3 regions of the Dyella sp. SG562 genome follow, and region 3 is predicted to be linked to each of the others. Evidence: predicted binding sites of a transcription regulator. Region 3 holds the regulator's gene; each other region holds the start of a gene.
The links. Region 3 encodes FliA, which starts transcription of late flagellar genes. Its sites were predicted from a motif close to TAAAGTTTNNCNNNCNNNGGCCGATAA; they were not measured.
Positions count from the first base shown of each region.

Region 1: the regulator FliA is predicted to act here: its motif matches at 8,279-8,305, upstream of FHW84_RS08060 (HDOD domain-containing protein).
Region 2: the regulator FliA is predicted to act here: its motif matches at 6,065-6,091, upstream of motA (flagellar motor stator protein MotA).

Region 1 covers NZ_JAAOYS010000003.1:230,615-240,928, forward strand. The annotation lists gene FHW84_RS08005 (zinc ribbon domain-containing protein YjdM) at 1-132, shown strand, start outside; gene FHW84_RS08010 (hypothetical protein) at 236-604, shown strand; gene FHW84_RS08015 (hypothetical protein) at 706-1,080, shown strand; gene FHW84_RS08020 (VOC family protein) at 1,120-1,614, opposite strand; gene FHW84_RS08025 (biopolymer transporter ExbD) at 1,738-2,130, opposite strand; gene FHW84_RS08030 (DUF3014 domain-containing protein) at 2,299-3,183, shown strand; gene FHW84_RS08035 (multidrug effflux MFS transporter) at 3,617-4,825, shown strand; gene FHW84_RS08040 (hypothetical protein) at 4,830-5,327, opposite strand; gene FHW84_RS08045 (2'-5' RNA ligase family protein) at 5,529-6,128, shown strand; gene FHW84_RS08050 (class I SAM-dependent methyltransferase) at 6,209-6,976, shown strand; gene FHW84_RS08055 (oxidoreductase-like domain-containing protein) at 6,981-7,190, shown strand; gene FHW84_RS08060 (HDOD domain-containing protein) at 7,184-8,233, opposite strand; gene FHW84_RS08065 (LLM class flavin-dependent oxidoreductase) at 8,422-9,420, shown strand; gene FHW84_RS08070 (DUF72 domain-containing protein) at 9,524-10,314, opposite strand, start outside.
Region 2 covers NZ_JAAOYS010000002.1:745,614-755,927, reverse strand. The annotation lists gene FHW84_RS06840 (MFS transporter) at 1-1,387, shown strand, start outside; gene FHW84_RS06835 (winged helix-turn-helix domain-containing protein) at 1,536-2,465, opposite strand; gene FHW84_RS06830 (YceI family protein) at 2,683-3,318, shown strand; gene FHW84_RS06825 (N-acetylmuramidase domain-containing protein) at 3,377-4,645, opposite strand; gene FHW84_RS06820 (outer membrane beta-barrel protein) at 4,877-5,551, shown strand; gene FHW84_RS06815 (hypothetical protein) at 5,655-5,957, opposite strand; gene motA (flagellar motor stator protein MotA) at 6,134-7,003, shown strand; gene motB (flagellar motor protein MotB) at 7,000-7,995, shown strand; gene FHW84_RS06800 (sugar kinase) at 8,056-8,985, opposite strand; gene FHW84_RS06795 (amino acid deaminase) at 9,005-10,255, opposite strand.
Region 3 covers NZ_JAAOYS010000007.1:213,739-224,052, forward strand. The annotation lists gene fliR (flagellar biosynthetic protein FliR) at 1-457, shown strand, start outside; gene flhB (flagellar biosynthesis protein FlhB) at 473-1,606, shown strand; gene flhA (flagellar biosynthesis protein FlhA) at 1,628-3,727, shown strand; gene flhF (flagellar biosynthesis protein FlhF) at 3,760-5,109, shown strand; gene FHW84_RS14700 (MinD/ParA family protein) at 5,106-6,068, shown strand; gene FHW84_RS14705 (RNA polymerase sigma factor FliA) at 6,065-6,862, shown strand; gene cheY (chemotaxis response regulator CheY) at 6,911-7,318, shown strand; gene FHW84_RS14715 (protein phosphatase CheZ) at 7,315-7,947, shown strand; gene FHW84_RS14720 (chemotaxis protein CheA) at 7,961-9,913, shown strand; gene FHW84_RS14725 (flagellar motor protein) at 9,915-10,314, shown strand, end outside.

The sequences.
Region 1 (10,314 bases), on a different contig from region 3:
TCGATTCCGCTGAAGCAAGGCACGGTGATCCGCAACATCCGCCTGGTCGACGGCGATGCGGAACATATCGAAGGCCATTCGGACAAGATCAAGGGCCTGGTGCTGAAGGTCTGCTTCCTGCGCAAGGCCTGAGCCGGCATGGCGCCGCGGTCCGCATCACGGAACCGGCGCTAAAGAAACCCCGGGCGCGGCCGATAGCGCGGTAATCGCCAACCGTCCGGAAGCCTGCCGCCCCATGCAAAAAACGCCCGCCCGCCTGAGCGGCAACCGCGTCGACTGGGACGACGAGCGCCTGTCGGCCCTGCTGAAGAAGACCGAAGGCTGGACTCTGGACAACCGCGACACCGCCGAGCCGCTCGACGTGCAACTGCACGTGGGCTGGGGCGCCTCATCGGGGCGCCACGCCAGCCTCGTATGGGAGCGCGATCAGGCCGTGGTGCTGGTGACCGGCTTCGCCATTCCGGTGGGCGAGCATGTGCGTATCGACCGCCATGCCGGCGAAGAAGTGCGCAGCGCCTGGGGTGTGGTGGTGGACGGCCGCGAAGGGTTCCGCGCCGAGGACCGCGAGGCCGGCGCCTGGGTGCATTGGGTGCATGTGCGCTAGGGCCTGATTTCGCTGCCGGGCGGCTGCGCTGTTCACCCAAACCCGGCGCGAAGGCGGCACAATCGGGCGCATGCCGGTCCCGATCGCGAGGTGACGCGCCCATGTCCTTCCAGAAGCCCCCGTCCAAGTGGAACGCCAACCAGGTCGACTGGTCCGATCCCGACCTGAAGGCGCTGCTCGACCGCTCGGAAGGCTGGACCCTGGACAACCGCAGCGGCTTCGAGGCGCAGCGGGTGGAAGTGCATATCGGCTGGGGCGCCAGCGGCGGCCGGCCGGCCCTGCTGGTATGGGAGCGCGGCCAGGCCCTGGTGCTGGAAACGCAGTTCCCCATCGCCAAGGACGAGAAGTTGCGCATCGACCGCCATACCGCCACCGGCCTGCGCAGCGTGTGGGGCGTGGTGGCCGACGGGCGCAAGGGCACCCGCACGGACGACGAGGAAAACAACATCTACGTGCACTGGGTGCACACCCAGTAAAGCGAGGCGCACCGGCGGCAGCCGGCGCGCCCCCGGCTCTTACGCAGCCGCCTTGCGGATCTGCTCCAGGTCGATCTTCTGCATCTGCATCACCGCGCCCATGGCGCGCGCGGCCTTGTCCTGCTCCGGGCCGGTCATCAGCGTGATCAGTTCTTCCGGCACGATCTGCCACGACAGGCCGTAGCGGTCCTTCAGCCAGCCGCACTGGCTTTCGGCGCCGCCGTCGGCGATGAGGCCGTTCCAGAAATGGTCGATCTCCTGCTGCGAGCGGCAATGCACCACCAGCGAGAACGCTTCGGAGAGCTTGAAGATCGGGCCGCCGTTGATCGCGGTGAACGACTGGCCGTCCAGTTCGAACGCCACCGTCATCACGTCGCCTTCCTTGCGTCCGGCCGCCTGCGCCACTTCCCTGGTGTAGCGCGCCACGTGGGTGATGCGCGAGTTCTCGAACAGCGACACATACAGCTGGGCGGCCTGCTCGGCCTGGTCGTTGAACCACAGGAACGGGGTGATGCGCTGGAAGCGGGCGGTCATGGCTGGATCCTCTTGAGTGGATGGCAAAGGGCGCCGCGGTGGCGTTCCATCCAGGCGACGAACCAGGAAAAGCGAAATCGACAAGGGGACGGAAAAATATTTCCGCCCCCTGCGCCGCGAGCTTCAGCGCGCGAAATCGATCCCGGCCAGGCCTTGCGCCTTGGCCTGCGCCAGCACGTGGGCCACCGCCTGGTAGGCGGCGCCGTCGGCGGCATTGATGACCAGGCGCGGCGGTGCGGCCTGCTGCGCGGCGACGGCCAATTGTGTGTCGAGCTGCGCCTGGTCGATCGGCGTGTCGTTCCAGTACAGCGAACCGTCGGCCTGGATCGCCAGGCGGATCGGCTCGGCCGCCGGCAGCGCCTTGCCGCCGGCGGTGGGCAGGTCGATGCGGGTGCGGTGGGTGATCACCGGCGCGGTGATCATGAAGATGATCAGCAGCACCAGCAGCACGTCCACCAGGGGCGTGACATTGATGTTGGAGATGGCACTGCTTTCGGCACGGACAGAGAAAGCCATGTTCTTCCTCCTGGGCGAAGCGTCGATGTGGACTTGCGGATGCCGCAGCCAATGGGGGATGCCGCGGCGAGTGCAGGTTACTGCGGCGCACGCGGAGCTTGCCATGGGGGGCGCCGCGGCCACGCGGGATGAACCATCCGGGACGGGGCCAGTCTCATCGTGGTGGTCATGAAGCAGATGAGGTGCGCGGCAGTGAAGAAGCAGCAGAACTCGTACGGTGCGTGGCTGGTGGCGGTGGTCGTGGTGGCGGCGGCGATTGCGGGCGGCGTGTATCTCTGGCGCAAGGGACTGCAAGGCGCGCAGGAAGCGCCGTCCGCTCCGGCCGCCGCGGCGAGCAGCGGGATGCCGGCGCCGCCGTCGTCGGCGATCGGCCATCCCATCGCCGATGCGGGGCCGGCGTCTGCCTCCACCGCGCCGCTGCCTGCGCTCGACGGCAGCGACGGCACCGTCGCCGACGAACTCGCGCAGCTGGGTGGCGACGACCTCACCGGCCTGCTGCTGCGCGAGCAGATCATCCCGCGCATCGTCGCCACCGTGGATGCGCTGCCGCGCCAGAGCGTGGCCACGCGCATCCTGCCGCTGCGCACGCCGCGCGGCGCCTTCGCGGTGGACGAACAGGAAGGCAGCATCGAACTGTCGCCGCGCAATGCGGAACGCTATGCGCCCTACGTGCGCGTGGCCGAGGCGGTGGACGCGCGCAAGGCGGTGGCCTGGTACGTGCGCTACTACCCGCTGTTCCAGCAGGCGTACCGCGAGCTGGGCTATCCGCGCGGCTACTTCAACGACCGGCTGGTCGCGGCGATCGACGACATGCTCGCCGCGCCCGACAGTACTGTGCCGGTCGCGCTGGTACGCGGCGATACCTATTACCGGTTTGCCGATCCTTCCCTGCAGGGGCTTTCCGCGGGGCAGAAGCTGCTGCTGCGGATGGGGCCGGAGAATGCGGCGAAGGTGAAGGCGAAGCTGCGGGAGATCCGCGCGGCGCTCGCAGGACAAGCGCCGCAGCGGGGAACTCTTCTCCCCTCCGGGGAGAAGATGCCGGCAGGCAGATGAGGGGCGGGTGCTCGCGGTAGCGCTGCTGCGGAGCAAGGAAAAGCTTTGAGCGCTTTGTACGACCCTCAGCTCACCGCTCCGACCGGCCCCTCACCCCAGCCCTCTCCCCGGAGGGGAGAGGGGGGTATGTTGAGGTGATCGGGATGTGCAGCCCCCAGACCGAACTCTTCAGCCCTCTCCCCGAAGGGGAGAGGGGGCAGAGTGCTGGCACTTTGCGACGTTTCTTATCGCTGCTCGCCAACAGCGTGCTGTAAAGTCCTTGGCCGTCCCGCGGCGCAAGGCAGCTCGACGGGCTTGCATTTCTATACTTTCTGGTTCAATAATTCGCGCCTCGCCGAGGCTCCCATTGCTGCCGCCACGCCAGCCCGTCCTGGCCGTTCCGGCTGCTCCGCCCCGGCCACCCGCTTCCGCTCTCGCAAGGAAACCCCACCCCATGAATACCCGGCTTTTCGGGGCGGCGCTCATTCTGGGCCTGCTGTCGGCCATCGGGCCGTTCGCCATCGACATGTACCTGCCGGCGCTGCCGACCATCCGCGAGGCGCTGCATACCGACGTCGACACCGCGCAGCTGAGCCTGATGGTGTTCTTCGCGGCGGTGGGCATCGGCCAGCTGATCTACGGGCCGGTATCGGACATGGTCGGCCGCAAGCCGCCGATCTACTTCGGCCTGGTGCTGTTCGCGCTGGGCAGCATCGGCTGCGCGATGGCGCCGGACATCCACACGCTCATCGCGTTCCGCTTCGTGCAGGGCCTGGGCGCCTGCGCCGGCATGGTGATCCCGCGCGCGATCGTGCGCGACATGCACACCGGCCACGACGCCGCGCAGCTGATGTCGCTGCTGATGCTGGTGTTCAGCGTGTCGCCGATCCTGGCCCCGCTCACCGGCAGCCTGGTGATCCGCCTGGCCAGCTGGCGCGGCATCTTCTGGACGGTAGCCGTCGCCGCCGTGTTCGGCCTGGTGCTGGCGGCGACCGCGCTGAAGGAAACCCGGCCGCGCGAAGCGCGCGTGGCGAGCAACGTGCGCAGCGCGCTGTCGGCCTACGGCACCCTGCTGCGCGATCCGCACTACCTGGGCCTGGTGTTCATCTGCTCGTTCGGCGTGGCGAGCTTCTTCGCTTATCTGGCCAATTCGTCCTTCGTGCTGATCGACCACTACGGCCTGTCGCCCACCCTGTACGGCCTGGCGTTCTCGGTCAATGCGGTGGCGTTCATCGGCGCGGCGCAGTTCACCGGCGGCCTGGGCAAGCGCTACGGCCTGCCGCGGCTGGTGCGCACCGCGGTGGTGGGCTACAGCGTGGTGATGGTGGCGCTGCTGCTGCTCAATCTCGCCGGTATCGACAACCTGGGCGTGCTGATGGCCCTGCTGTTCGTCGGCTATGGCTTCCTCGGCCTGGTGATGCCCAGCTCCGCCGTGCTGGCGTTGGAAGAGCACGGCAAGATCGCCGGCACCGCCTCGGCCCTGCTCGGCACCATCCAGTTCGGCACGGGCGCCGTGGTGATCGGCGTCGTCGGGCGTTTCCTGGATGGCACGGCGCGGCCGATGCTCGCCGGCATCGCGGCCTGCTCGGTGATCGCGCTGGTGCTGGCGCAGCGCACGCTGCGCCACCGGCCCGCACCGGTGGCGGAAGCGTCGGCGGACTAAACGATCAAGTCAGCACGGTGTGGGCGTGGAACGGCAGCAGGGTGGCGCCGGTCCGCGCCACCGCCGGTTCGGCCAGTTCGAGCTTGTCCTTGCGCGCATCGAGCACCACCAGGATGCGGCCGGAGGCGATCTCGTCGCGGAAGCGGCGATGGATCACGTCCGGCACCTCGCTGCCGATCAGCGCGCCGGTCCAGCAGCCCACCGCGGCACCGGCCACCGCCGCGAAGCCGGCGCCCGCCAGGGGCACGCCCAGCGGCGGCACGGCGGCCGCCAGCAGGCCCAGCAGCAGGCCGGAACCGCCGCCGCAGGCCACGCCGCGGATCGCCGAGGGCACGAAGTCGGTGCGGCCGGTCATGCGGTGATCGGGGATCCTGGCCAGCTCGATATCGTCGCGGGCGACGAAGCAGATGTCGCTGTCGTCGATACCGGCGTCGAGCGCGGCGCGCATCGCGGCGCGCGCCGCGTCCACATCGGGCGTGCTGAATACGCAGCGGGTCTTCATGGCGACCTCCCGCCGGCGAACCGGCGCGGTGAGCCCCGCGCGGTGCGGTCGTCCGGGCCGCCGCGCGAGGCGTGGCTTCCTGCCGCGTATTGTTGGCCTGCTTGAGTAAGCAGGGCGTGCGCTGCTTGTTATCGCCGCGTGGCGCCCCCGGCGCCGCATGGCTTGCGCTAAGGTGCGCGCCGATGCACAGCGGATGCCGCCATGACACCGAACGTCTTTGACTCGCCCCAGCTGGACCTGCTGGGCGGCCAGGCCGAGCCCGCGCAGACCCACCGCCTGTTCTTCGCCCTGCTGCCGGACGAGGCCACGCGCGCCGCTTTCGCCGGCGTCGCCGACATGCTGAAAGCCGGCCAGCCCGGCCTGCGCCTGCGCTGGGTGTCGCCGGCGCGCTACCACGCCACCGTGCATTTCCTGGGCGACCATCCGATGCTGCGCGACGACATCGTGCAGGCCGCCACCCGCGCCGGCGATGCGCTGCAGGCCGGTGCCTTCGAATGGACGCTGGACTACGCGGCCAGCTTCCACGGCCGCGAACCGCCCTGCATCCTGCGTTCGCGCGAGGTGCCCGCGCCGCTGCTGCAGCTGTGGAGCCAGCTGCGCGAAGGCCTGATCCGCGCCGGCCAGGGCGCGCATCTGTCGCGCACGTTCACCCCGCACGTCACCCTGGGCTACAGCCGCGGCGGCCTGCTGCCGGAGCTTCCGGTGGGGCCGCTGGCCTGGCGCGTGCAGCAGCTGGCGCTGGTGCACAGCGTGGTCGGGCAGGGCGATTACCGGCTGCTGCACAGCTGGCCGCTGGCCTGAGCGGAGGTGCCGAAGGTCCTGGCTCCCGGCCCGCGGTTTAGGCGCACAATGCCGCTCCCAACCCACCGCGGAGTCCCGTCATGCGCACGACCGTTCTCGCAGCGTTGATCGTCCTCGCCCTGCCGCTGGCCGCCGCGGCACAGCCGCCGAAACCCGCCGGCGCCATGCCCGCCAACGTCGCCGCCGCGGTCGCCGACCCGGCGCGCAAGGCGGACGCCGCCAACGACGCGCGCCGCAAGGGCGGCGAGCTGCTGGCCTTCGCCGAAGTGAAGCCCGGCCAAAGCGTGGTCGACCTGATTCCCGGCGGCGGCTACTTCACCCGCTTGTTCAGCGCCGCCGTCGGCGACGGCGGACATGTCTACGACGTGTGGCCCAACGAGTATGCGCAGGAAGCCGATTCCGACGTAAAGGCCTCCAACGCGCTCGCCGCGCAGCCGCACTACAAGAATGTCAGCGTGCTGCTGCAGCCGGGCAACCAGTTCAGCGTGCCCAAGCCGGTCGACATGGTGTTCACCTCGCAGAACTACCACGACTACCCGGACAAGTTCATGGGCAAGATCGATCCGGCCGTGCTCAACAAGCAGGTGTTCGATGCGCTCAAGCCCGGCGGCCTGTTCGTGATCGTCGACCACGTGGCCGAAGCCGGCTCCGGCATGCGCGACACCGACACCTTGCACCGCATCGATCCGGCCATCGTCAAGAAGCAGGTGGAAGCGGCGGGCTTCGTGTTCGACGGCGAAAGCAACGTGCTGCGCAATCCCGCCGATCCGCACGACATCAAGGTCTTCGACAAGGCCATACGCGGGCATACCGATCAGTTCGCGTACCGGTTCCGCAAGCCGGGTTGAGCGCTTGAGCGGCTCTGAAGAACAAGCGCCGGGAGGCTCCGCGCCTCCCGGCGATCCACGGCCGGTAAGGCCCATCGAACCCGACGCGCTCGACTGCTGCGGCGAGGGCTGCGTGCCCTGCATCTACGATCTGTACGAAGCGGCGCTGGACCGCTACAAGGCGGCGCTGGCGGAATGGCTGGAACGCCATCCGGAAGCGCCCAAGGATCAGTAGCCTTTTTCGCGCGGCACCGAATCGAACTGGTGCTGCAGATCCTGCTGGCAGCGCGCGACCTGCGCCGGTGCGAAGCGCGCCGGCCAGGCTTCGCTGAGATCGGGCATGGCGTCGAGCGCGCGATGATCGCGCAGCAGCTGCGCCATCGACAGATAGTGCGCCACGTGCAACGTCTTGCCGAGCGGAGACAGCGTTTCCGGCGCCTGTTCCTGCGCATGTTCGGACAGCGCCTGGATCACCGCGTCCGGCAGTTCCCAGTGGCGCGCGGCGCGCAAGGTCAGGCTCGCGCCCAGCTGGGCGCAGCCTTCGAGGAAGGCGGGGCTCAGCGTCTCGGGCGCGGCAATCTCTTCCATGCTCAGCAGATGGATCACCGCACCGGTGCCGGTATTGCACACGATGCCGGCCAGGTAAGCCTCGAATGGATCGCAGCCGGCGAACTTGCCGAGAAACGCGCTGGCATGCGCGCAGCGTTCGGCGTGATCCCACAGCCGCTGTCCCGCCACCAGGCCGTGCACGCCGGCGCTGGCCTGCAGGATCGGTTTCATCATGTGCTGGGTCGCCACGCGGCGCAGCCCGTCCTGGCCCAGCAGCACCACCGCGTGCTGCAGGCTCTGGATCGAATGCAGGGTGCGGTAGTAGATGCTGCGGCTGACCCGCATCACTTCGCCGACCAGCATCGGATCGCGCCCGACCAGGCGCGCCAGCTCGGCGCCGGCCACGTCGTCGTTCTTCAATGCCAGCAGCAGCTGCGGCAGCACCGCGGGCAGGCGCGGCAGGCTGCGCACGTCGAAGCGCTCGGCCACGATCTGCAGGCGCCGCAGCAGGGCGGCCTCGTTCGGGTTGGCGCCCTGGCGCGCGTCGGGCAGGCCGAGCATGAAGCGCTGGAAGCGTTCGGCCAGCGCGGCCAATTCCGGCGCGGGGGCGGGCGCAGGCGCTGCCAGCGGAGCGGCCGGCGCCCTGGCCGGGCGCTGGAACTGCGCGCGCGCCAGCGGCTGTACGGCGGGCAGGGGCGAGGGGGCGAAGAAGCGCCTTAGCCAGTACATCGTGTGGTTCTCCCCTGCTGCCGCGGACGCGGTCTCCCCGCCGGGTTATCGGCTGCCCGGATCGAAGCTGTAGAGCATGGGCCGCCCGCGTCGCCGGCTCTGCAGGCCGGTCGACATTTTCTGTACCGGGGAGGCTGGCAATGCCCCGGTCCGCCCCCAGATCGGGAGCTTCGCCGCGAGGACACTCCATGATTCCGTTTTCCGTACTCGATCTGGCGCCGGTCACCCAGGGCAGCACGCCGGCGCAGGCCTTCGCCAACAGTCTGGACCTGGCCCGCCTGGCCGAGCGCCTGGGCTACCGGCGTTACTGGCTGGCCGAGCACCACAACATGCCCGGCATCGCCAGCGCCGCCACTTCGGTGCTGATCGGCCATATCGCCGGCGGCACCTCGAGCATCCGCGTCGGCGCCGGCGGCATCATGCTGCCCAACCACGCGCCGCTGCAGGTGGCCGAGCAGTTCGGCACGCTGGCTTCGCTGTATCCCGGCCGCATCGACCTGGGCCTGGGCCGCGCGCCCGGCACCGACCAGCCGACGGCACGCGCGCTGCGCCGCTATTACGAGAGCGCCGATGCGTTCCCCGAAGACGTGCAGGAGCTGCTGAGGTATTTCCAGCCGGCGCAGGCCGGCCAGCCGGTGCGCGCGGTGCCCGGCGCGGGTATCGACGTGCCGGTGTGGATCCTCGGCTCCAGCCTGTTCGGCGCGCGCCTGGCCGCGGCGCTGGGCCTGCCGTATGCATTCGCTTCGCACTTCGCGCCGGATGCGATGGACGAGGCACTGGCGTTGTATCGCCGCGATTTCCGCCCGTCGGAACACTTGGCGCGGCCGCACGCGATGCTCGGCATCAACGTGATCGCGGCCGAAAGCGATGCGCAGGCGCGCAAGCTGTTCACCACCCAGCAGCAGAGCTTCATCAATCTGCGCCGCGGCATGCCGGGGCTGATTCCGCCACCGATCGACGACATCGAGAGCTACTGGACGCCGACCGAGAAGTTCGGCGTGGAGCGCGCGCTGGCCTGTTCGGTGGTGGGCGATGCGCGTTCGGTGCGGGAGGGCTTGCTCGCGTTTATCGGGCGTCACCAGCCGGATGAGCTGATGATCACGGCGAATGTGTTCGAGCATGCGCTGCGCCGCAGGTCGTACGAGATGGTGGCGGCGATCCGCGAAGAACTCACCGCCGCGGCCTAGGCGGATCAAGCCGGCGTAGGTTGGGGTGAGCCGCAGGCGAACCCCAACATCGCAACATCCAAACGCACCGCATTGTTGGGGTTTGCCTGCGGCTCACCCCAACCTACGCCGTGCGGTCGACGCGTTTCTGCAGCGCCATCGCCGCCGCCGGATTCAGATGCTTCGCCGCACTGATGAAATAAACGAACACATCGCGCGGCTCCGCCTTCGCCAGCGGCGCCGCGAAATGCGGCAGCTCTTCGCAATCCTCGCCACGCGCCCAACGCTGCGCACGATCCGCCCACTCGTCCAGCGCTGCCGCCGGATAACCCGTCGCCTCGCCATCCGCACTGCGCATCAACCGCGCATAAGCGAAGTCTCCGGTCAGGTCGGCGATATTCGGATACTCCGGCGAGTCGGTGTACACGGTGGGAATACGCCGCTCACGCGCCAGCGCCACATACGCATCGCTGAGAAAACTGCGATGCCGCACCTCCAGCACGTGGCGCAGCGGCTTGCCGTTCAACTGGCGCGGCAGCAGGTCGAGAAACGCGGCGATGTCGTCCGCGTCGAACGCGCGCGACGGCGGCAGCTGCCACAGGATCGGCCCCAGCCGGTCGCCCATTTCGGCCAGGCCGCCGTGCACGAAACTGTCGATGCCTTTGCCGGTGGCCGCCAGGCGCTTGCCCTCCGTGACATAGCGCGGCGCTTTCAAGGAAAACACGAAGCCTTCCGGCGTCTCCGCCGCCCAGCGGCCGTAGGTCTCGGCCTTCTGCGCACCGTAGTAAGTGCCGTTGATCTCGATCGCGCGCAGGTGCCGGCTGGCGTATTCCAGCTCGCGCCGCTGCACCAGTCCTTCCGGGTAGAAATTCTTGCGCCAGGGTGCGTAGTTCCAGCCGCCGATGCCGGTGCGGA
Region 2 (10,314 bases), on a different contig from region 3:
CACCGGCTTCAGCGGCGCGCAGTGGATCATGAATGCCTACACCATCGCCTGCACCACGGTACTGATGGCCTCCGGCACGCTGGCCGACCGCTATGGACGCAAGCGCATGCTGCTGCTGAGCGTGGTGGCGTTCGGCTTCACTTCGCTGGCCTGCGGGCTGGCGCGCGATGCGTCGGTGCTGATCGCCAGCCGCTTCCTGCAGGGCATGAGCGGCGGCGCCATGGTGATCTGCCAGATCGCCGCGCTGTCGCACCAGTTCCAGGAGGGGCCGGCGCGCAGCCGTGCGTTTGCGGCGTGGGGGATCATCTTCGGCGTGGGGCTGGGCTTCGGGCCGATGATCGGCAGCGCGATTGCCGTCTGGCTGGACTGGACCTGGGTGTTTCTCATCCAGGTGCCGCTGTCGCTGGTCACGCTGGCCTTGATTGCATGGAGCGTCGACGAATCGCGCGATCCGGAAGCCAGGCATCTGGACCTGGCGGGCATCGTGTCGATGTCGCTGGCGGTATTCGGGCTGACTTATTTCATCACGCAGGGGCCGTCGCTTGGACTGCACCACCCGCTGGTGCTGATCGCCCTGTCCGGGGCCACCGCCTGCTTCGCCGCATTCCTGTACGTGGAGAAAAACCACGCGCATCCGATGTTCGATTTTTCGGTGTTCCGGATCCGTCCGTTCTCCGGTGCGCTGTACGGCTCGATGGGCATGAACTTCAGCTTCTGGCCTTTCATGATCTATCTGCCGATCTATTTCCAGTCGGTGTTGGGCTATGGCGTCGTCACCTCGGGCCTGGCCTTGCTCGCGTACACGCTGCCGACCTTGGTGATTCCGCCGCTCGCCGAAAAACTGACAGTGCGCTATCAACCGCGCGCCGTCATTCCCGCCGGCCTGTTCACCATCGGCCTGGGCTTCTTCGTCATGCCGCTGCACGGGCTGGCCACCTTGCTGACCGGCTGCGTGCTCGCGGGCATCGGCTTGGGAATGACCAATACGCCCGTGTCCAATACCACGACGGGCTCGGTGCCGACGGCGCGTGCCGGCATGGCATCGGGCATCGATATGAGCGCGCGGCTGATCACCCTGGCGATCAATATCGCGCTGATGGGGTTCCTGCTGATCGAAGGGATACTTGCGCACCTGAAGCGCGCCATGCCCGGCGCGGCGGATGCGTCGGCATTGCGCGATATCGCCAACCAGATCGCCGCCGGCAATCTCTCTTCCTACGGTGCGCCGGCGCACGACGCGCTGGTCCAGGGCTTCCACTGGGTGATGCTGTATGGCGGCATCGGCGCGTGGGTGCTGGCGGCGGCGAGCTTCGTGACGTTCGGTTCGAAGCCACAAAAAACAGCTTCATTGAGCCGCTGCGCAACCGACTCCGGCAACGGAGCCTAATACCGTCATTCCGGCGCAGGCCGGAATCCAGTGGCGGGAGTGCGCGGTTTTCGCGATAGAGCTGGATGGCTTCTCGCGAAAACCAGTCGATATCGCCACTGGATTCCGGCCTGCGCCGGAATGACGAAGGTGAGAGGTGCGGACCTAATTATCGAATCGCCGGCGTCAGCGCCTTCGCCGCCTCGCCGGCAATCTCATCCTGCACCTTGAGCTTGTCGCCCAAGGGCCGGTCGTACGTCGCCGACCACACCACGAACCCATCCGCCGCGCGAACCAGCCGCGCCGCCACGCGCATGGTATCCCCCGACTTCCGCACGCTGCCGTCGAGCACGTAGGCGACACCGAGCGACTTGGCGATATCCGCCACCGGCACCTGCTTGTCCTTGTAATAGAACGACGAGGTCGGCGCGGACACCTGCATGCCGGGGAACTTGCTGAGCTGGTCGATCAGCTCCTCGGTCATGCCGTCGGCGAACGGCTCCTCGTTCATCTTGTCGGTGAGGTCGAGGAAGGGCAGCACGGCGATGGAGCGGGCGCCGCGAGCGGCCTGCGCGGCGGGATGGTCGCGCAGCAGCCAGTAGGCGGAGATGGCGCCGCAGGACAGCAGGATCACGGCGAGCGCCAGGGCTGAGCCGACCAGTGCGCCTCGCCCCTGTCTGGGAACCCTGGGCGGCTCCGGCTTCGCCGCGCTCGTCGCGAGCGTTTCAACGGACGCGCCCGCCTTGTCCGGCAAGGCCTGCACCGCCGCAATCAGCCGATACCCCCGCCGCGGCACGGTGGCGATATACGCCGGCTGCTTGGGATTGTCGCCCAGCAAGCGCCGCAACGACGTCACCGCCTGGTAGACCGAATCCGGCGTGACGATCACTCCCGCCCAGACCTCGTTGAGCAGTTCGTCGATGCTGACCACCTGGCCGGCGCGGTCCGCCAGGCACAGCAGCAGACGCATGGTGCGGGCTTCGACGCGCAGCATGTTGCCGTCGCGCGACAGCTGGTCGGCCATCGGGTCGACGATCCAGTCGCCGATGCGCAGGGTTGCGCGCGTCGAGCGCTCGGGGTCGGAGGGCACGTAACTCACTGTTTATCGCCACCTTGGGGAAAGCCGCCGGATAGTCGCATCAACGTTTGCGGGCCACAACCGAAGGCAACCCGGCCTTGCTTCAGAACTCTTCAGGCCAATTCAGACGCTTTTTCAGGACTTCCCGCGCCGCCGCCGGCACGGTGCCGAGGCACGCCAATGCGTGCTGGAGACCCACGATCGGCCCCGCGCCGACCTCAGCCCTGGAGCCCTGCCCATGATCCGCCGTACCGCCTTCGCCCTTGCGCTCGCCCTCGCCGCCTGCCCGCTCTGGGCGGCCACTTATACGCTGGAGCCCAACCACTCCATGGGCACCCTTCGCTGGAGCCACCTGGACTTCGCCAACCCCACGGCGCAGTTCACCCGCGTCGAGGGCACGCTGGAGTTCGATCCCGCCAATCCGCGCATGGCTTCGGTAATGGTCACCATTCCTCTGGCCAACCTGAGCAGCGGCATCCCCGACCTGGACGAGAACCTGCGCTCTCCCGCCTTCTTCGACCTGGCCCGCTTCCCCACCGCCACCTTCAAGAGCACCAAGGTCGAGACCACCGCCATGGCCAACCAGCTGAAGGTGACGGGCAACCTCACCGTGCACGGCATCACCAGGCCGGTAACGCTGGATGTCACCATCAACAAGGTGGGCGAGAACCCGCGGCTGAAACTGCCGGCGGTGGGCTTCGAGGCGATGGCGACGCTGAAGCGCTCCGACTTCGGCCTAGGCAAGTTCGTGCCGCAGGTAAGCGACGAGGTGACGCTGCACATCACCACGCAGGCGGATGAGGCGAAGGGCTATGCCGCTTATCTGAAGGCCGACGCGGAAGAGGAAGCCGCGGCCAAGGCGGCGAAGAAGTAATCAGTGCATGCGAGGCAGCCGGCACGGCTGGCTGCCTCCATCGGCCTTGGCGTTCTATTTACGGCGCGGCAACGGGACCCGTAGCGGCCGGCGCACCCGTCGGCTGCATGCCGGCGGTAATGGTGTCGAACGCGTCCGCATAGCTCTTTACGTGGTCGCCGTAGCCGGCAATGCCGCCGTTATAGGCCTTGGCGAAGGCGTCGTAATCGCCGTCGTTGAGGTCTTTCTTCATCGACGCGTTGGCGCCGATAAAATCGGTCATCGAGGCGAACTGGTTGTAGGCGCTGTCCTTCAGCGACTGGTACATCGCGTCCGCGCTGGCGTAACCCACGGTGGCATGGTTGAAACCCATCACCTGGCCGGGCCCCATCGAGATGGAGGACGCGGCGGCCTCCGGGTTCATGCCATAGGCGTAATTGAATGCCGACCAGTTGATGTCCTGGTCCTTGGCGGTACCGGTCGGATGCAGCGCATGCCAATCGTCCGGATCGCCCGTGGCATTGAACTTCTGTCCTTTGTAGCCCAGCCCCTTCGCCTGGTTGTACTGGAAGTGCAGATCGAATTCCGGCTGCAGGGAAGGATCGATCGCCTGGTCGAACTTGTGCGCTTCGAAGCGGATGGTCATGCGCGCATGGGGGTCGATCGCGCCACCCGTTTCCTGCGTGATGATGCCGAGCACGTCCTTGACCTTGATGCCGGCCTCGTCCGCCAGGCCTTCGATGGCGGCGCCGTACTTGTTATAGGTCTGCGCCACGGTGAGCTGCACGCCCGTGAGCTTGGAGGTATCGATCAGGCCGAGCCTGCCCGGACCGGATTCGATCGACGGCGGCGCGGTGAGCATGCTCTGCAAGGCCAGCGCCGTGAGATTGGCCTGGCGCAGGTCGGTGGCTTTGACGTCGTAGTCCTTGGCGATCGATTCGATCGTCTCGCCCGGCATCACCGTGTGTTCCATCACCATGCGCGGATTGGCGGCCGGGACGGTAAGGCTGACGCCGGCCCATGGCTGCACGTCCTTGACCGCGTCCTGCAGCTCGGGCACCGACGAGGTGAAATCGAAGCTGCCGCCCGCCGGCTGCAGCAGATCCGGGTTGGCGGCGCGGATGGCATTGGCGTCCACGTTGTAGCGCGCAGCCAGTGCGTCGACCGTTTCGCCAGGCGCCACCGTGTGGCTGAAGTCAAGGCCCACTGTCGCCGCGGGAATGCTCAGCGTAGTGCCCGCGACGGCATCCGCCTGCGGCGTGCCGCCATGGGGATTCGCTGCTTGATCGCCGAGCGATGGCGCGTTGTTCTGCGAGTCGCTGCCGCCTACGCCGCTGGTCGAAGTCATCGGAGTCGCTCCTTGCCGGGGGCTATGCGCGATGGAGCCGAATGTAGGACTAATCCCCGGGGGTTATTACTAGGGTGTTCCCTAGTTCTGCGTTACCGGAAGCGTGACGCGATTTTTCGGAGAGGCTCCGCCGAAGCAACGCCGGACCAACACCCATCTCTGGATAATTCGAGTAGGGCGCATGACAGCCTCTTCTATACGTTGCCCGCACTTTTAACAGCGAGGTAACGCATGACGAAGTGCATCATTGCCGGCTTGCTGCTGACCGCAACGGTTGCGGCCACGGCCGCCCCTCAGGAGCAGGGGCTTTACGGAACCATCAAGCTGTTCGACTCCGATCGGCAACTCTCGGACATGACCCTCACCAGCCCACGCGTCACCCATCGCACACAGCATCCGAAGTCGGCGCACTCACTCAATGGCTCCCTGGGCCTGGGCTATCAATACCAGTCGCCCTTCCGCACCGAGCTGGAATACAGCTTGCCTTCGGACGCGCGCCATGTCGGACGCTGGGCGCCATTCACCGCCAATGACAACGTGCTGCATACCCGCACGCAACGGCTCATGCTCAACGGCTACGCGAGCTGGCCGCTGACGCGAAACCTGTCGCTCTACGGCATGCTCGGTGCGGGTGTGGCGGTGACGACGGCGTCCGGCTGGCAGACCCGCCCGGAGCGGGCGTTCGAACCGCACCGGAATGTGCGCGCCGCTTACGCCGTGGGCGCCGGTGCGGATCTACGCATCGCGGCAGGCATGCACCTGGAACTCGGCTATCGACAGGTCGATCTGGGGCGCATTTCGACGAACCCGAATCTGTTCGACAACCGCGCCCACGCCCGCGACGAACAGCTGAAGGGACATCTGCGCGAACACAACGTCTATCTGGGTTTCCGCAAGAGGCTTTGATCCTTGCGCGCGGGGCATGGATGCCTCCGCCGCCACGCGGGCGGGGAAATGGAGGCATCCATGCCTCCCTCGCTTCCCCGTCCTTCCCCCTGGCTTTGTCCGGTCAATCGGTTTTCCACATCGAGGGATCGATCATGAAGGACGTCCCGGGCTGCAGCCGCATCCTCTTCAGCGTGTCCACCAGGCGATCGCGCGCACGCAACTGCCTGTCTCCATCCATCGGGTCCCACGAGGAACCGATATCGCTGTCCAACGTCTGCAGCTTCAGCGCCACCGGAGGTCCCAGCTCGGCAATGGTCATGCCGCGCTCCCGCACGATGCCGGGTCCGCGCCCCACCTTGTCGATCCAACCCATAAGAGCACTGGCCTGATACAGCGCCTGGTCGTAACTCAGCTTGTCAGCCATGAATCCCCCCTGTGCGATTGGAATGGGCGGAGTCTAGGGGGCCATGGACGGGAGCGATTGACCGCCCGTCTCATTCTTCCAGCACGCATATCACGGCGCCGGTCGGCTCAATTTTTTTACCCCCGCGCCGATAAGACCCGGACACGGAGCAAGAGGCTCCGTCCCCCGGAGCGAATATGCTGGTCCTGATCGGCGCCGTCGTGGTGCTTGGATGCGTGCTTGGCGGTTTTCTGTTGTCGCATGGGCAGATGCTTGCGCTGTGGCAGCCGTATGAGTTGCTGATCATCGGCGGTGGTGCGCTGGGTGCGTTTCTGTCGGCCAATCCGTCCAAGGTGGTGAAGGCGGCGGCGCGCGATGCGCTGGGGCTGCTGAAGGGGCCGAAGTATCGCAAGCAGGATTATGTGGATCTGCTGGCGATGCTCTACGACCTGTTCAGCCTGATGCGCAAGGAAGGACTGCTCAGCCTGGAGCAGCACGTGGAGGACCCGCAGTCCAGCCCGCTGTTCTCGGCTTATCCGCGGCTGCTGCGCGAGCATCACCTGATCGAATTCACCACCGACTGCCTGCGGCTGATGGTGGGTGGCAGCATGAATCCGCATGAGCTGGAGCAGTTGCTGGAGGTGGAGCTCGAAGCGCACCACCAGGAGGCGGTGGCGCCCGCGCTGGCGGTGACCAAGCTGGCCGACGCCCTGCCGGGCTTCGGCATCGTGGCGGCGGTGCTCGGCATCGTCACCACCATGTCCCAGCTCGATGGCGATACCTCGCGCATCGGCATGCATATCGCCGGCGCGCTGGTCGGCACCTTTCTCGGCATCCTGCTGTGCTACGGCTTTGTCGGTCCGCTCGGCGCGGCGATGGAGAACCGGGTGCAGGAGGACGGCAAGGCCTTCGAGTGCGTGAAGATCGCCCTGCTGGCCAATCTGCGCGGCTATAACCCCAAGGTAGCCGTGGAGTTCGCGCGCAAGTCGCTTTCCACCAACACCCGCCCGGGCTTCCAGGACCTGGAGGATCACCTCAAGGCGCCGCGCGCCAAGGCCACGGCATGAGCGAGCAGGGCCAGCTGCCGCCCATCGTGGTGCGGCGGGTGAAGCGGCGCGGCCATGGCGGCCATCATGGCGGCGCCTGGAAGGTGGCTTACGCCGACTTCGTCACGGCGATGATGGCGTTCTTCCTGGTGATGTGGCTGATCGGCGCCGGCACGCGCGAGCAGCGCGCGGCGATTTCCGAGTATTTCAAGAATCCCAACATGACGCAGGGAACCGCCACCATGGCGCCACCGGGACAAACCGGGCCGGGCGGCGCCAGCACGAGCATGATCAAGCTCGGTGGCGCGAAAGATCTGGCGCGCGCTCCCGGCGGCAAAGCCCAAGGCGGCATCGCGGCCAGCGTGGACCCGAAGGAGATCGAGAAAGAAGCGCGGCGGCAGGAACGCGCGCGGCTGGAAGACCTGATGCAGCAATTGCAGGCGGCGATCCAGAACAGCCAGGCCCTGGCCCCGTTCAAGGACCAGCTGCTGCTGGACATCACGCCCGAAGGCCTGCGCATCCAGATCGTCGACAAGCAGAACCGCCCCATGTTCGACATCGGCAGCGCCCAGCTGCGGCCGTACACCATGACGATTCTTGAGGAACTGGCAGGTTTCATCGACCGCGTGCCGAACCGGATCAGCCTGTCCGGGCATACGGACGACGCGCCGTACAACAGCGATCATCGCTACAGCAATTGGGAACTGTCGGCCGACCGCGCCAACGCCGCACGCCGCGCCCTGCTCGCCGGAGGCCTGACCGAAGACAAGATCGCCCGCGTCGTAGGCCTGGCCGCCTCAGTGCCGTTCGACCGCAGCAATCCGGCCGACCCGGTCAACCGGCGCATCAGCATCATCGTGATGAACAGGCAGGCGGAGGCGTCGTCGCTGTTGCAGGAGACCGGGCCGGCGGTGGCCGCCACGGCCGGCGCGACCCTGCCCGATGCCGCGCCTGTCGTGCCGGCTTCGCCGGCGGTGGCGATCCTGACGGTTCATCCGCGACCGGCGCGGTGACCCGCGCCCCTCGCGCTGGATGACGCCGATGGCGCGATGCTTATCGGGCCCGGCCTGCGCTCATGAAGCGCAGGCGTATTTCTCCAGCGCCCCGTACACCGCCGCGGCATGCGGAATGGAAGCGACGGCGCCGTAGCCGGTGGTCGACAGTGCCGCGGCCACGTTGGCATAGCGCGCCGCTGCCACGGCATCGTCGCCTGCCACCAGCCGCGCGACGAAGGCGCCGCCGAAGCAATCGCCCGCGCCGGTGGCATCGACCGCCTCCACTGCGTACGCCGGCACCAGGGTGCGTTGATGCAGCGTGGCGACGTAGCAACCCTGCGCGCCCATCTTCAGCGCGATCAGCTCGACGCCGTAGCCCAGCAGCGTGTCGACGATGAAGTCGCGGTCGTCGCAATCCAGCAAGGCGGTGACGTCGTCCCAGCTCGGCAGGCACACCTCGCACATCCGCAGCGCTTCGCGCATGACGGCGCGGGCCCGCGCCAGCGGCCACAGGCGCAACCGCAGGTTGGTGTCGAACGAGACCATGACGCCGGCCGCGCGCGCCTCTTCCATCGCGGCCAGGCCGGCATCGCAGGCGCTCTGGCTGATCGCCAGGCTGATGCCCGACAGGTGCAGCGCGCGCGCCGAGGCGATGGCCCGGCGCGGCAGCCGGTCCGGCGCATAGCGGCTGGCGGCGGAACCGGCGCGCAGGTAGTCGAAATGGTGTCCCGACGCATCGTGCGACACGAAGTACACGCCGGTCGGCGCCTGTTCGTCCGTCAGTACATGGGTGTGCTCGACCTGCTCCGCTTCCCATAGCTGGCGCAGGCCATCGCCGAAGCGGTCTTCGCCGACGGCGCCGATATAGCCCGCCTCGGCGCCTTGGCGCGCGGCGGCGATGCAGAAGTTGGAGGTGTCGCCGCCGTAGCCGAGCTGCCATGCGGCGCTGTCCGGACGGGTCTGGTTGAATTCGGCGAGCGGCTCGCCGAAGGCCAGGATCTGCGTCATTGCTGTTCGTCCTGCCGTCTCAGAAATAGGTCTGCACGATGTCGACCACCTGGCCGGCATCGTCGATCACGGGAATCTGCCGCCACTTGTCGAAGGTCAGGCAGGGATGGGAGATGTCGAAGGCGAGCATGTCGCCGACGCGAAGATCGTCGCCGGCGGCGATCTTCAGATAGGCGTGCTGGTCCATCATGCCGGTGATCGCCCAGTGCTCCGGCACGGCCGCGGGGGCGGAGCTGCCGGGCCGGAAGTGCGCGGCCGGCAGCGGGAAACCCGCGTCGAAGGCGGCATCGCGCTTGCCCAGCGCCACGATGGCCAGCTCCGGTTCCGGCACGGATTGCACGTAGGCCCACACCTGCAGGGCGGGCAGCAGGCTGGACTGCATGCGTCGCGCGATGGGATTGCTCGCCTGGATGCGCGTCTGCGCGGCGCGGTAGGCACCGACATCGTGCGTGAGATAACAGCCCGGGCGCAGCACCACATCGAGCGGCACACCGATATCGGCTTTGGAAAATTCTTCGGCCACCACGTCGTACCAGGCCGACCCGGCACCGCTCAGCACCGCCGGCGCGCGTTCCAGGCGGCCCGCCCGCGCCAGGGCATGCACGGCCTCGACCGCACGCTGCAGAAAGGCGCGGATCACTGCCTCGTCTTTCAGCACGCCCTCGTAGACTTCCACACCGGCCAGCTTGACCGTGCCCTGCGCCTGCGCCAGCGCTTCGAGCACCGCCTGCCATTGCGCCTCGTCGCGCACGCCGGTGCGGCCACCCTGCACGCCGAGCTCGATCAGCACCTGGACGCGCTGCCCGGCCGCGCCGAAGAACGCCGCCAGCTGCCGCACCTGTTCGACGCTGTCGACCAGGCAGAAGAACTCGAACGACGCATCGGCCAGCAGCTCGGCGACGATCGCCATATTGCGCCGCCCCACCAGCTGGTTGGCCATCAGCACGCGCCGCACGCCATGCGCATACGCCGCGCGCACCTGCTGCGCCGTCGCCAGCGTGATGCCCCAGGCGCCGGCGTCGAGCTGGCGCGCGAACAGGCGCGGCGCCATGGTGGTCTTGCCGTGCGGCGCGAGCTGCACGCCGTATTCGGCGGCGAAGCGCTGCATCCATGCCAGGTTGTGCTCGAGCCGCGGCTGCGACAGCACGGCCGCGGGCAGGCTGAGGTCTTCCCCGAACAGATTCCAGCCGCGCGCGGCGATCTCTTCCGGCGCACAGGGCGCGTCGAGCCCGCCGATGCCTTTGTCGAGCGGATGGACGGTGGCGGCCATGAGGCCGCTCGGCGACTTTCGGTCGGGCATAGGGAATTGTCCTAAATACCGGGGGATGT
Region 3 (10,314 bases):
GAGCTTAGGGTTCGCCGAAGTGGTGAACCCGCAGGGCGGCGGCAGCTCGCCGGTGCTCAACCAGTTCTATCTGCTGCTGGTGACCTTGCTGTTCCTGGCGATGGACGGCCATTTGCGCCTGATCGCATTGCTGGCCGAAAGCTTCCGCACGCTGCCACCGGGCACCGGGGCGATCTCGCCGGACGGGCTGCGTGCGGTGGCGGTGTTCGGTGGCCAGTTGTTTTCCGGCGCCGTGCGCGTCGCCCTGCCGGCGATGACGGCGCTGCTGGTGGTGAACATGGGCTTCGGCGCGATCAGCCGCGCGGCGCCGTCGATGAATCTGTTCGCGGTGGGTTTTCCGATCACCTTGTGCCTGGGCTTTATCGCCTTGTGGTTGTCGTTGCGCGCGTTGCCAGGGGCGTTCGGCTCGCTCGAGGAAAGCGCGTGGTCTCTGATGCGCGAACTGCTGGGTCAATAAGGATGGGAGCCTGACGTGTCCGAGAGCGACGACCAGGAACGCACCGAAAAACCATCGGAGAAACGCCTGCGCGAAGCGCGGGAGAAGGGCGACGTTCCGCGTTCGCGCGATCTGTCGGGCGCCCTGGTGGTGCTGGCGGGTGTCGCCGCGCTGATGAGCGGCGGCGAGCGCGCGTTCGTGCACGCCAAGCGTGTCTACGAACTGGGCTTCGGCTACAGCCGCGAAGCGCTGTTCTCCGGCGAGCTGCCGGCGCGCGTGCTCGCTGCGGCGCTGCGCGAAGCAATGGCCCTGATCACGCCGGTCGCGGTGGCGACGATGTTGGCCACGTTCGCCGCCCCTTTGCTGCTGGGCGGCCTCAGTTTCAGTGCGCAGGCGCTCGAGCCGAAATTCGACCGGCTCGATCCCATCGCCGGCCTCGGTCGTCTTGTATCGATGCGCGGCGCGGTGGAACTGGCGAAATCGCTGCTCAAGCTGGTGTTTATCGGCGCCTCGCTGGCCTGGTTCCTGTGGCACCGGCAGGACGCCATGCAGGCCACCGGGCGCGGCACGGTCGGCGCAGGCATCGCGCTGTCGCTGTCGCAGCTGGGTCATGCCGCGCTGCTGTTCGGCACCATGCTGGCGCTGATCGGCGGCATCGATGCGGCCTACCAGCGCTACGACCACGGCCGCCGCCTGCGCATGACCAAGCAGGAGCTGCGCGACGAGAACAAGGAAAGCGAAGGCAATCCGGAACTGAAGGGCCGCATCCGCCAGGTGCAGCACCAGCTGGCGCGCCGCCGCATGATGCAGGAGCTGCCCAAGGCCGACGTGGTGGTGACCAACCCCACCCACTTCGCCGTGGCGCTGAAATACGACGAGAGCCGCATGCGCGCGCCGCGCGTGGTCGCCAAGGGCGCCGACGTGCTGGCCATGCAGATCCGCCAGGTCGCCGCCGGGCACCGCATCCCGATGGTGGAAGCGCCGCCGCTGGCGCGTGCTCTCTACGCCACCACGGAACTCGGCCGCGAGATTCCCGCCGCGCTCTACGTCGCCGTGGCGCAGGTGCTGGCCTATGTGTTCCAGCTGCGCCAGGCCGTCGCGCATGGCGACGCGCCGCCCGTGCCTCCTTCGCCGCAGGTCGATCCGGACCTGCTCGGCCCTTACCGCTGATTCTTTCCAGGACACCGCTCCATGGCTGCCGCAAGCGCAAGCGCGTTCGACACCTTCAAGCAGATCACCCGCCGCGGGGCCGGTGCGCCCATCGTGATGCTGGCCGCGCTGGCGATGGTGATGCTGCCGATGCCGCCGTTCCTGCTGGACATGCTGTTCAGCTTCAACATCGCGCTGTCGCTGGTGATCCTGCTGGCGGTGATCTACGTGATGCGGCCGCTGGAATTCGCCGCGTTTCCCACCGTGGTGCTGATGGCCACCCTGCTGCGCCTGGCGCTGAACATCGCCTCCACCCGCGTGGTGCTGCTGCACGGGCATAACGGCCCGGGCGCGGCGGGCAAGGTGATCGAGGCCTTCGGCGAGTTCGTCATCGGCGGCAATTTCGCGGTGGGCCTGGTGGTGTTCGCCATCCTCACCATCATCAACTTCGTGGTGGTGACCAAGGGCGCCACGCGCGTGTCCGAAGTGACCGCGCGCTTCACCCTGGACGCCATGCCCGGCAAGCAGATGGCGATCGACGCCGACCTCAACGCCGGCCTGCTCACTCAGGAACAGGCGCGCGAGCGCCGCCAGGAAGTGCGCGAGGAAGCGGACTTCTACGGCTCGATGGACGGCGCCTCCAAGTTCGTGCGCGGCGACGCCACGGCGGGCATCCTGATCCTGGTGATCAATATCGTCGGCGGCTTCTTCGTCGGCGTGATGCAGCACGGCCTCAGCGCCGGCGACGCGGCCAAGACCTATACCTTGCTCACCATCGGCGACGGCCTGGTCGCGCAGGTGCCGGCGCTGATGCTGTCGATCGCCACCGCGGTGATCGTCACCCGCGTCTCGCGCGCCCAGGACATGGGCAAGCAGGTGCTCGGCCAGGTGTTCGGCCAGCCGCGCGCGCTGGCGGTGGCTGGCGTGGTGCTGGGCGTGATGGGCCTGGTGCCCGGCATGCCGAACATCGCCTTCCTGCTGCTGGGCGCGATCTGCGGCGGCTCCGCGTGGATGATGCTCAAGCGCGAGCGCGAGACGCGCGCCAGGCTGGCCGAGGAAGCCATCGCCGAAGCCGCGCCCGCCGCGGCGCCGGCCGAGCGCCTGGAGCTGGGCTGGGAAGATGTCGCCGGCGTCGATCCGGTAGGCCTGGAAGTGGGTTATCGCCTGATCCCGCTGGTGGACAAGAACCAGGGCGGCGAGCTGATGGGGCGGATCAAGTCGGTGCGCCGCAAGCTGTCGCAGGAGCTGGGCTTCCTGGTGCCGCCGGTGCACATTCGCGACAACCTCGACCTGGGCCCCAACACCTATCGCATCACCCTGATGGGTGTGCCGATGGGCGAGGCCGAGGTGCACAACGAGCGCCTGCTGGCGATCAATCCCGGCCGCGTGCACGGCAGCTTGCAAGGCATCGCCACGCGCGATCCGGCCTTCGGCCTGGAAGCGGTGTGGATCGAATCCGGCCAGCGCGACAACGCGCAGGCGCTGGGCTACACCGTGGTCGACCCCGCCACCGTGGTGGCCACGCATCTGTCGCACATCCTGCAGGGCCACGCGCACGAACTGCTCAGCCACCAGGACGTGCAGCAGCTGCTGGACCGCCTCGCCGCCGCCGCGCCGAAGCTGGTGGAAGACCTGGTGCCCAAGCGCATGTCGCTGGGCGTGGTGGTGAAGGTGCTGCAGAACCTGCTGGCCGAGCGGGTGCCGATCCGCAACATGCGTTCCATCGTCGAATCCTTGGCGGAACACGCGGGCCAGAGTCAGGATCCCGGCGCGCTCACCGCCGCCGTGCGCGTGGCGCTGGGCCGCCAGATCGTGCAGGAGATCGCCGGCCTGGGCACCGAGATCCCGGTCATCACGCTGGCGCCGGAACTGGAGCAGATCCTGCTCGGTTCGCTGGCCAATGGCGGCGTGGCGGGCGCCGCGGTGGAACCGGGCCTGGCCGACCGCCTGCAGAGCGGCGTCGCCGACGCCGCGCGCCGCCAGGAAATGGGCGGCGAACCGGCCGTGCTGCTGGTCGCGCCGCAGCTGCGGCCGTGGCTCGCGCGCTTCACCCGCCACGTGGCACAGAACCTGCACGTACTGGCCTACAACGAGGTGCCCGACAACCGTCGGGTGCGTTTGGTGCAGGCGCTGGGACGCTGATCCGGCGCTGGAACTAGGGATCGAACCGACCGATGAAGATCAAGCGTTTCGTAGCTGCGGACATGCGCCAGGCCATGCGCGAAGTGCGCGAGGAACAAGGCCCCGACGCGGTCATTCTTTCCACGCGCCGTCTCGACGAGGGCGTGGAGATCATTGCCGCCGTCGACTATGACGAGTCCCTGGTGCGCGAGGCCGCGCGCTCGGGCGAACCGTTGCCGACCGAAGTGCGCATCGTGCGCGAGCGCGCGGCGGAACCGCCGGTGCTGCCGCCCAAGCCGCGGCGTGCGCCGGCGCCCGCGCCGGTGGCTCCCGTTGCCGCGCCCGCGCAGCGTGCACCGGTAGCGCCGGTTGCCGCGCCCGTCGCCGCCGCACCGGTCGCCGCGGCAAAACCCGAACCCGCCGCCGCACCCGCCGAACCGGCCCCGCTGCATCCGATGGTGGAGCAGGCCGCGCTCGACACCGCGCGCATGCGCGCCGAGCTGGGCAGCCTGCGCGAACTGCTGGAATCTCAGATGGCTTCGCTCGCATGGAACGACCTGCAGCGCCGCCATCCGCTGCGCGGCCGCGTGCTGCGCGACATGACGCGCATCGGCATCGAGCCGGACGTGGCGCGCCGCCTCGCCGACGAACTGCCCGACCGCCTCAGCGCCGACCAGGCGCGCTATCTGCCGCTGGGCGTGCTCAGCCGCAGCCTCGCCGTCACCGGCTACGACGTCGCCGCCAGCGGCGGCGTGGTGGCCCTGGTCGGACCGACCGGCGTGGGCAAGACCACCACCATCGCCAAGCTCGCCGCGCGCGCCGTGCTGCGCCATGGCGCTTCGCAGGTGGCCCTGGTCAGCACCGACAACTACCGCATCGGCGCCGCCGCGCAGCTGGAGCACTACGGCCGCCTGCTCGGCACCCGCGTGTTTCCCGCGCACGATGCCGAAAGCCTGCGCGAAGTGCTCGACGTGCTGCGCGGCCGCCGCGTGGTGCTGGTCGACACCGCCGGCGTGGCCGGCAGCGATCCGCGCCTGGAGCAGCAGATGCAACTGCTGCGCGCCGCCGGCGAACTGCGCACCTGCCTGGTGCTGGCCGCCAATGCGCAGGCACAGGCGATCGACGACATGGTGCGCGCCTTCCTGCCGCAGCAGCCGCAGGCGTGCATCCTCACCAAGCTCGACGAAGCGCCCAGCCTGGGCGGCGCGCTGTCCGCGCTGATCCGCCACCGGCTGCCGCTGGACTACACCACCGACGGCCAGCGCGTGCCCGAAGACCTCGCCACCGCCGATGCGCGCGTGCTGGTCTGCCGCGCCGCGCAGGTGCTCAAGGGCAATGCGCCGGCGGTGGACGAAGGCTATATGGCCGAGCGCTTCGGCCTGGCCGTGGCGGGTGCACGATGACCACGCTGGCGATGGACCAGGCCTGGGGCCTGAGCAATCTGTTCTCGGCTTTTCATTCTTCCGGCAACGATGACGTGCGCCCGCTCTCCGCAGGCGCGGGCCATTCGCTGCCCGCCGCTCCGCCGCGCCGCTGCCGCGCGATCGCCGTGGCCGGCGGCAAGGGCGGCGTGGGCAAGTCCACCGTGGCGGTGAACCTCGGCATGTCGCTGGCCATGGCCGGGCGCGAGGTGGCGCTGCTGGATGCGGACCTGGGCCTGGCCAACCTGGACGTGCTGCTCGGCCTGCAGCCGTCGCGGCATATCGGCCACCTGCTGGACGGCAGCTGCTCGCTCGGCGAATTGATGCTGCCGGCGCCGCACGGGCTGAAGGTGATCCCGGCCGGCTCCGGCGCGCGCCGCCTGGCCCAGCTGGATACGCGCGAGCACGCCGCGGTGATCCGCGCCTTCGACGAACTGCCCGATCCGCCGGAATTCCTGATCGTGGACACCGCCGCCGGCGTGGCCGACAACGTGGTGATGTTCGCCGCGGCGGCCGACGACGTGGTGCTGGTGGTCTGCGACGAGCCGGCCTCGCTCACCGACGCCTACGCGCTGACCAAGGTGCTCAGCCGCGACTTCTGCGTACGGCGCTTCCACGTGGTGGCCAACATGGTGCGCCACGCCGGCGAGGCGCGGCAGCTGTACGAGAAGCTGGCCCGCGTGTGCGACCGGTTTCTGGACGTGGCGCTGGATTTCATGGGCGCGGTTCCTTACGACGAACACCTGCGCCAGGCCATCCGCCGCCAGGGCGCGGTGGTGGATCTGTGGCCGGCCAGCCGGTCCGCACGGGGATTCAAGCAAATGGCGGGTGCGGTCGATACATGGGGAGAACCCCTGCGCACGGGTCGCGACCGCATCGCCTTTTTTGGAGGGCAGGTCGCCATGGCGCCGGACCCGGTACGCGAGGGGGGTGTGAGATGAGCGTGGCTTCCGAATATCTGCAACTGCAACGCGAAAGCACGGAGGAGATGGTGCGCCGGCACGCTCCGCTGGTGCGCCGTATCGCCTATCACCTGATGGGCCGGCTGCCGCCCAGCGTGGACGTGGACGACCTGGTGCAGGCCGGCATGATCGGCCTGCTGGAAGCGGCGCGGAACTATGCGACCGACCGCATGGCCAGCTTCGAGACCTATGCGGGCATCCGCATCCGCGGCGCCATGCTGGACGAGCTGCGCAAGACCGATTGGACGCCGCGCTCGGTGCACCGCAAGTTGCGCGAAGTGTCGGAGGTGGTGCGCCAGATCGAGAACGAAACGGGCGCCGACGCCACCGACGCCGAGGTCATCCGGCGGCTGGGCATCGACGCGCAGGAGTACCACCAGATCCTGGCCGACGCGGCCAGCGCGCGCCTGCTCAGCCTCTCCGCGCCGGAGGACGACGAGGACGGCGCCGCGCTCGACGTGGCCGACCAGGAAGGCCTGGGGCCGCAGGACCGCTTCGAGCAGGAAGGCATGCGCGGGGCGCTGGTGGAAGCGATCGGCGGGTTGCCGGAGCGCGAGCAGCTGGTGATGTCGCTGTACTACGAGCAGGAACTGAATTTGAAGGAGATCGGCGCCGTGCTCGGCGTGACGGAATCGCGGGTGTGCCAGATCCATGGGCAGGCGCTGATCCGGTTGCGGGCGCGGATGACCGGTTGGCGCGAAGCCGAAGACGCCAAGGGCGCCGGCGGCGGGCGCCGCGGCGGCACGAAGTCCGCGGCCGCGGCGACGCGCTGAGCTCCGAACCACACCCCTCAAACCCCACTAGGACCCCTGGAGCCGACGTTGGACAAGAACATGAAAATCCTCGTGGTGGACGACTTCTCCACCATGCGGCGCATCGTGCGCAACCTGCTGGTGGAGCTGGGCTTCACCAATGCGCTGATCCAGGAAGCCGACGACGGCGTCAATGCCATGGCGGTGCTCAAGCAGCAGTCGTTCGACATGGTGGTGACCGACTGGAACATGCCGAACATGACCGGCATCGACCTGCTGCGCGCGATCCGCGCCGAGCCCGCGCTGAAAGGCCTGCCGGTGCTGATGGTCACCGCCGAGAACAACCGCGACCAGATCATCGCCGCCGCCCAGGCCGGCGTGAACGGTTACATCGTCAAGCCCTTCACCGCGGTCACGCTGAAGGAAAAGCTGGACAAGATCTTCGAGCGGCTCGCCGCGCAAGGAGCAAGCGCATGAGCGCCGTGATGATTACCCCCATGAGCGCGGCGTTGCCGCAGGAAGTGCAGGAGCTGCTGGCCAGCCCCGACGGCGCCGCCTTCGAGATGGCGCTGGACACCATGGTGCGCCAGCGCGAGCAGCACCTGTTCCGCGCGCTGGGCCTCTTGGCCCGCGACCTGCACGAAGCCGTGCGCCGCCTCGGCGGCGAGCTGGCCCAGGAAGGCGTGCCCGGCAGCGTGGCCGACGCGCGCCAGCATCTGCACGACGTGCTGGAGATGAGCGCCAAGGCCGCCCATCGCAGCATCGATTTCGCCGAGCGCATGCGCCCGCAGGCCAGCGCGCTGGAAAGCAGCGCCGATGCCGTGCTGGCCGGCGGTGGCGAAGCGGCGGAGCTGGCGACGCAGGCGCGGCAGTTTGCCGGGCAGTGCCGCGAAGGGCTGTCGGACATGGTGATGGCTCAGTCGTGGCAGGACCTGTCCGGCCAGCGCATCAAGAAAGTGTCCACCTTTATCGGCAGCGTGGAGTCCTCGCTGCTGGAACTGGTGCGCCTCACCGGCGCGCTGGCCGGCGGCGAAGCGCCGGTGGCCGCGGCCAAGGTGAACAGCCAGGACGAGGCGGACCGTCTGCTCAGCGAATTCGGTTTCTGAGCGCGGGGTTCCGATGGATCCGTCACTCGACAGCGAGCTGCGCGACGATTTCCTGGTCGAGGCCGGGGAACTGGTGCAGCGCCTGGGCGAACAGCTGGTGGCGCTGGAGGAGGCGCCGCGCGACGCCGAACTGCTCAATGCGGTGTTCCGCGCCTTCCACACGGTGAAAGGCGGCGCGGGCTTCCTCGGCATCGACCCGATGGTGCAGCTGTGCCATCACGCCGAGGACCTGCTCAACGAAGCGCGCGCCGGCCACGTGCTGATCGATGCGGCGCGGATGGACGCATTGCTGGAAGCGCTGGACCTGGTCAACGCGATGATGGCCGCGCTCGCCGCGTCCGGCGACATGCCGGTGGCGCCCGCGGCGCTGCTGGTGCGGCTGCAGCCGCATGCGGCACGAGCGCCGGCTCCGGCGCCCGCCCCCGTGCCGGCACCCGCGCCGGCGGCGGAAGAGGGCGGCACCATCGACGACAGCGAATTCGAGGCGCTGCTCGACAGTCTCTACGGCATGGGCGGCGCGCCGGGCGCACCGGTGCAGCCGCCGGCGTCCGAGACGATCGACGACGCCGAATTCGAAAACCTGCTGGACAACCTGCACGGCAAGGGCAAGGCGCCCGGCGCGCCGGTGCAGCCGTCGGCCGGCACCATCGACGACAGCGAATTCGAAGCGCTGCTCGACAGCCTGCATGGCAAGGGCGCCGCACCCGGCGCCGCGGCGAAGGCTGCCGCAGCGCCCGCGCCGGCCAAAGCCGCGGCAAAGGCCGCGCCGCCGCCGGAAGCCACCGTGCGCGTGGACACCGGCCGCCTCGATGCGCTGGTCAACCGCGCCGGCGAACTGGTGCTGGTGCGCAATCGATTGCTGAGCCTCGCTGCCAGCAGCGGCGACGAACCGTTCAACACCGCGGCCGGCGAACTCGATCGCGTGGCCGACGAACTGCAGGGCGCCGTGCTCGGCATGCGCATGCAGCCGGTGGGCCGCTTGTTCCAGCGCTTCCCGCGCATCGTGCGCGATCTCGCCCGCCAGCTCGGCAAGGAGATCGAGCTGGTGCTGGAAGGCGAGGACACCGACCTGGACCGCAGCCTGGTCGAGGCGCTGGCCGATCCGCTGATTCACCTGCTGCGCAACGCGGTCGACCACGGCCTGGAAACGCCGGACGTTCGCGAAAGCGCCGGCAAGCCGCGCAAGGGCCGCGTGCGCCTCGCGGCCAGCCAGCGCGGCGAGCGCATCGTGATCGTGGTGGCCGACGACGGCCGCGGCATGGATCCGGACATCCTGCGCCGCAAGGCGGTGGAGAAGGGCGTGATCGACGCGGCGCAGGCCGCGCGCCTGTCCGAGACCGAATGCCTGGAATTGATTTTCCGCCCAGGCTTCAGCACCGCCGCGCAGGTGTCCGACATCTCCGGCCGCGGCGTCGGCATGGACGTGGTCAAGACGCGCGTGGCCGAACTGGGCGGCACCTTGCAGGTGCGCTCGAAGCTGGGGCAGGGCAGCGAGCTTGAGCTGACCGTGCCGCTGACGCTGGCGATCGTGCGCGTGCTGATGGTGCGCGTCGGCGCGCGCCTGTTCGCGATGCCGCTGAGCAACGTGGACGAAGTGTTCGAACTCTCCGCCGGGCAGGACCGCCTGCTCGACGGCAGCCTGATCGCCGCGCACCGCGACCGCGCGCTGCCGCTGGGCGACCTGGCCGCATGGTCGGCGGCCGCGCCGACGGCGGGCCGCCACGTGGTGGTGCTGCATATCGGCCACCAGCGCCTGGGCTGCCTGGTGCACGACGTGCTCGGCCGCGAGGACGTGATGGTCAAGCCGCTGGGCCCGCTGTTCGCCGGCACCGCCGGCGTGGCCGGCGCGACCATCACCGGAGACGGGCGCCTGGCCCTGGTGCTGGACCTGGCGGGCCTGGCCGGCGAAGGCGGTCCGTGGCAGCTGGCGCCGCGGCTATCCCCAACCTTAGAAGCGGTGGTCTGACATGGATCTGGTTAGCATCGTCGGCACGATCCTGGCCTTCGTGGTCGTGATCCTCGGCACCATCCTCAAGGGTTCCAGCGTGGAAGCGCTGTGGAACCCCGCGGCCTTCGTGATCGTCTTTGCCGGCACCATCGCCGCCCTGCTGGTGCAGACCCAGGGCAAGGTGCTCAAGCATGCGATGGGCATGCTGCCGATGATCTACAAGCCGCCCAGGCACGTGCCCAACGATCTGATCAGCCGCGTGATCGGCTGGAGCGAGATCTCGCGCCGCCAGGGCCTGCTCGGCCTGGAGCCGCAGATCGAGTCCGAGCAGGATCCGTTCGTGCGCAAGGGCCTGCAGCTGCTGGTCGACGGCAGCGAGCCGGAAGCGATCCGCGGCGTGCTGGAAGTGGAGCAGGACA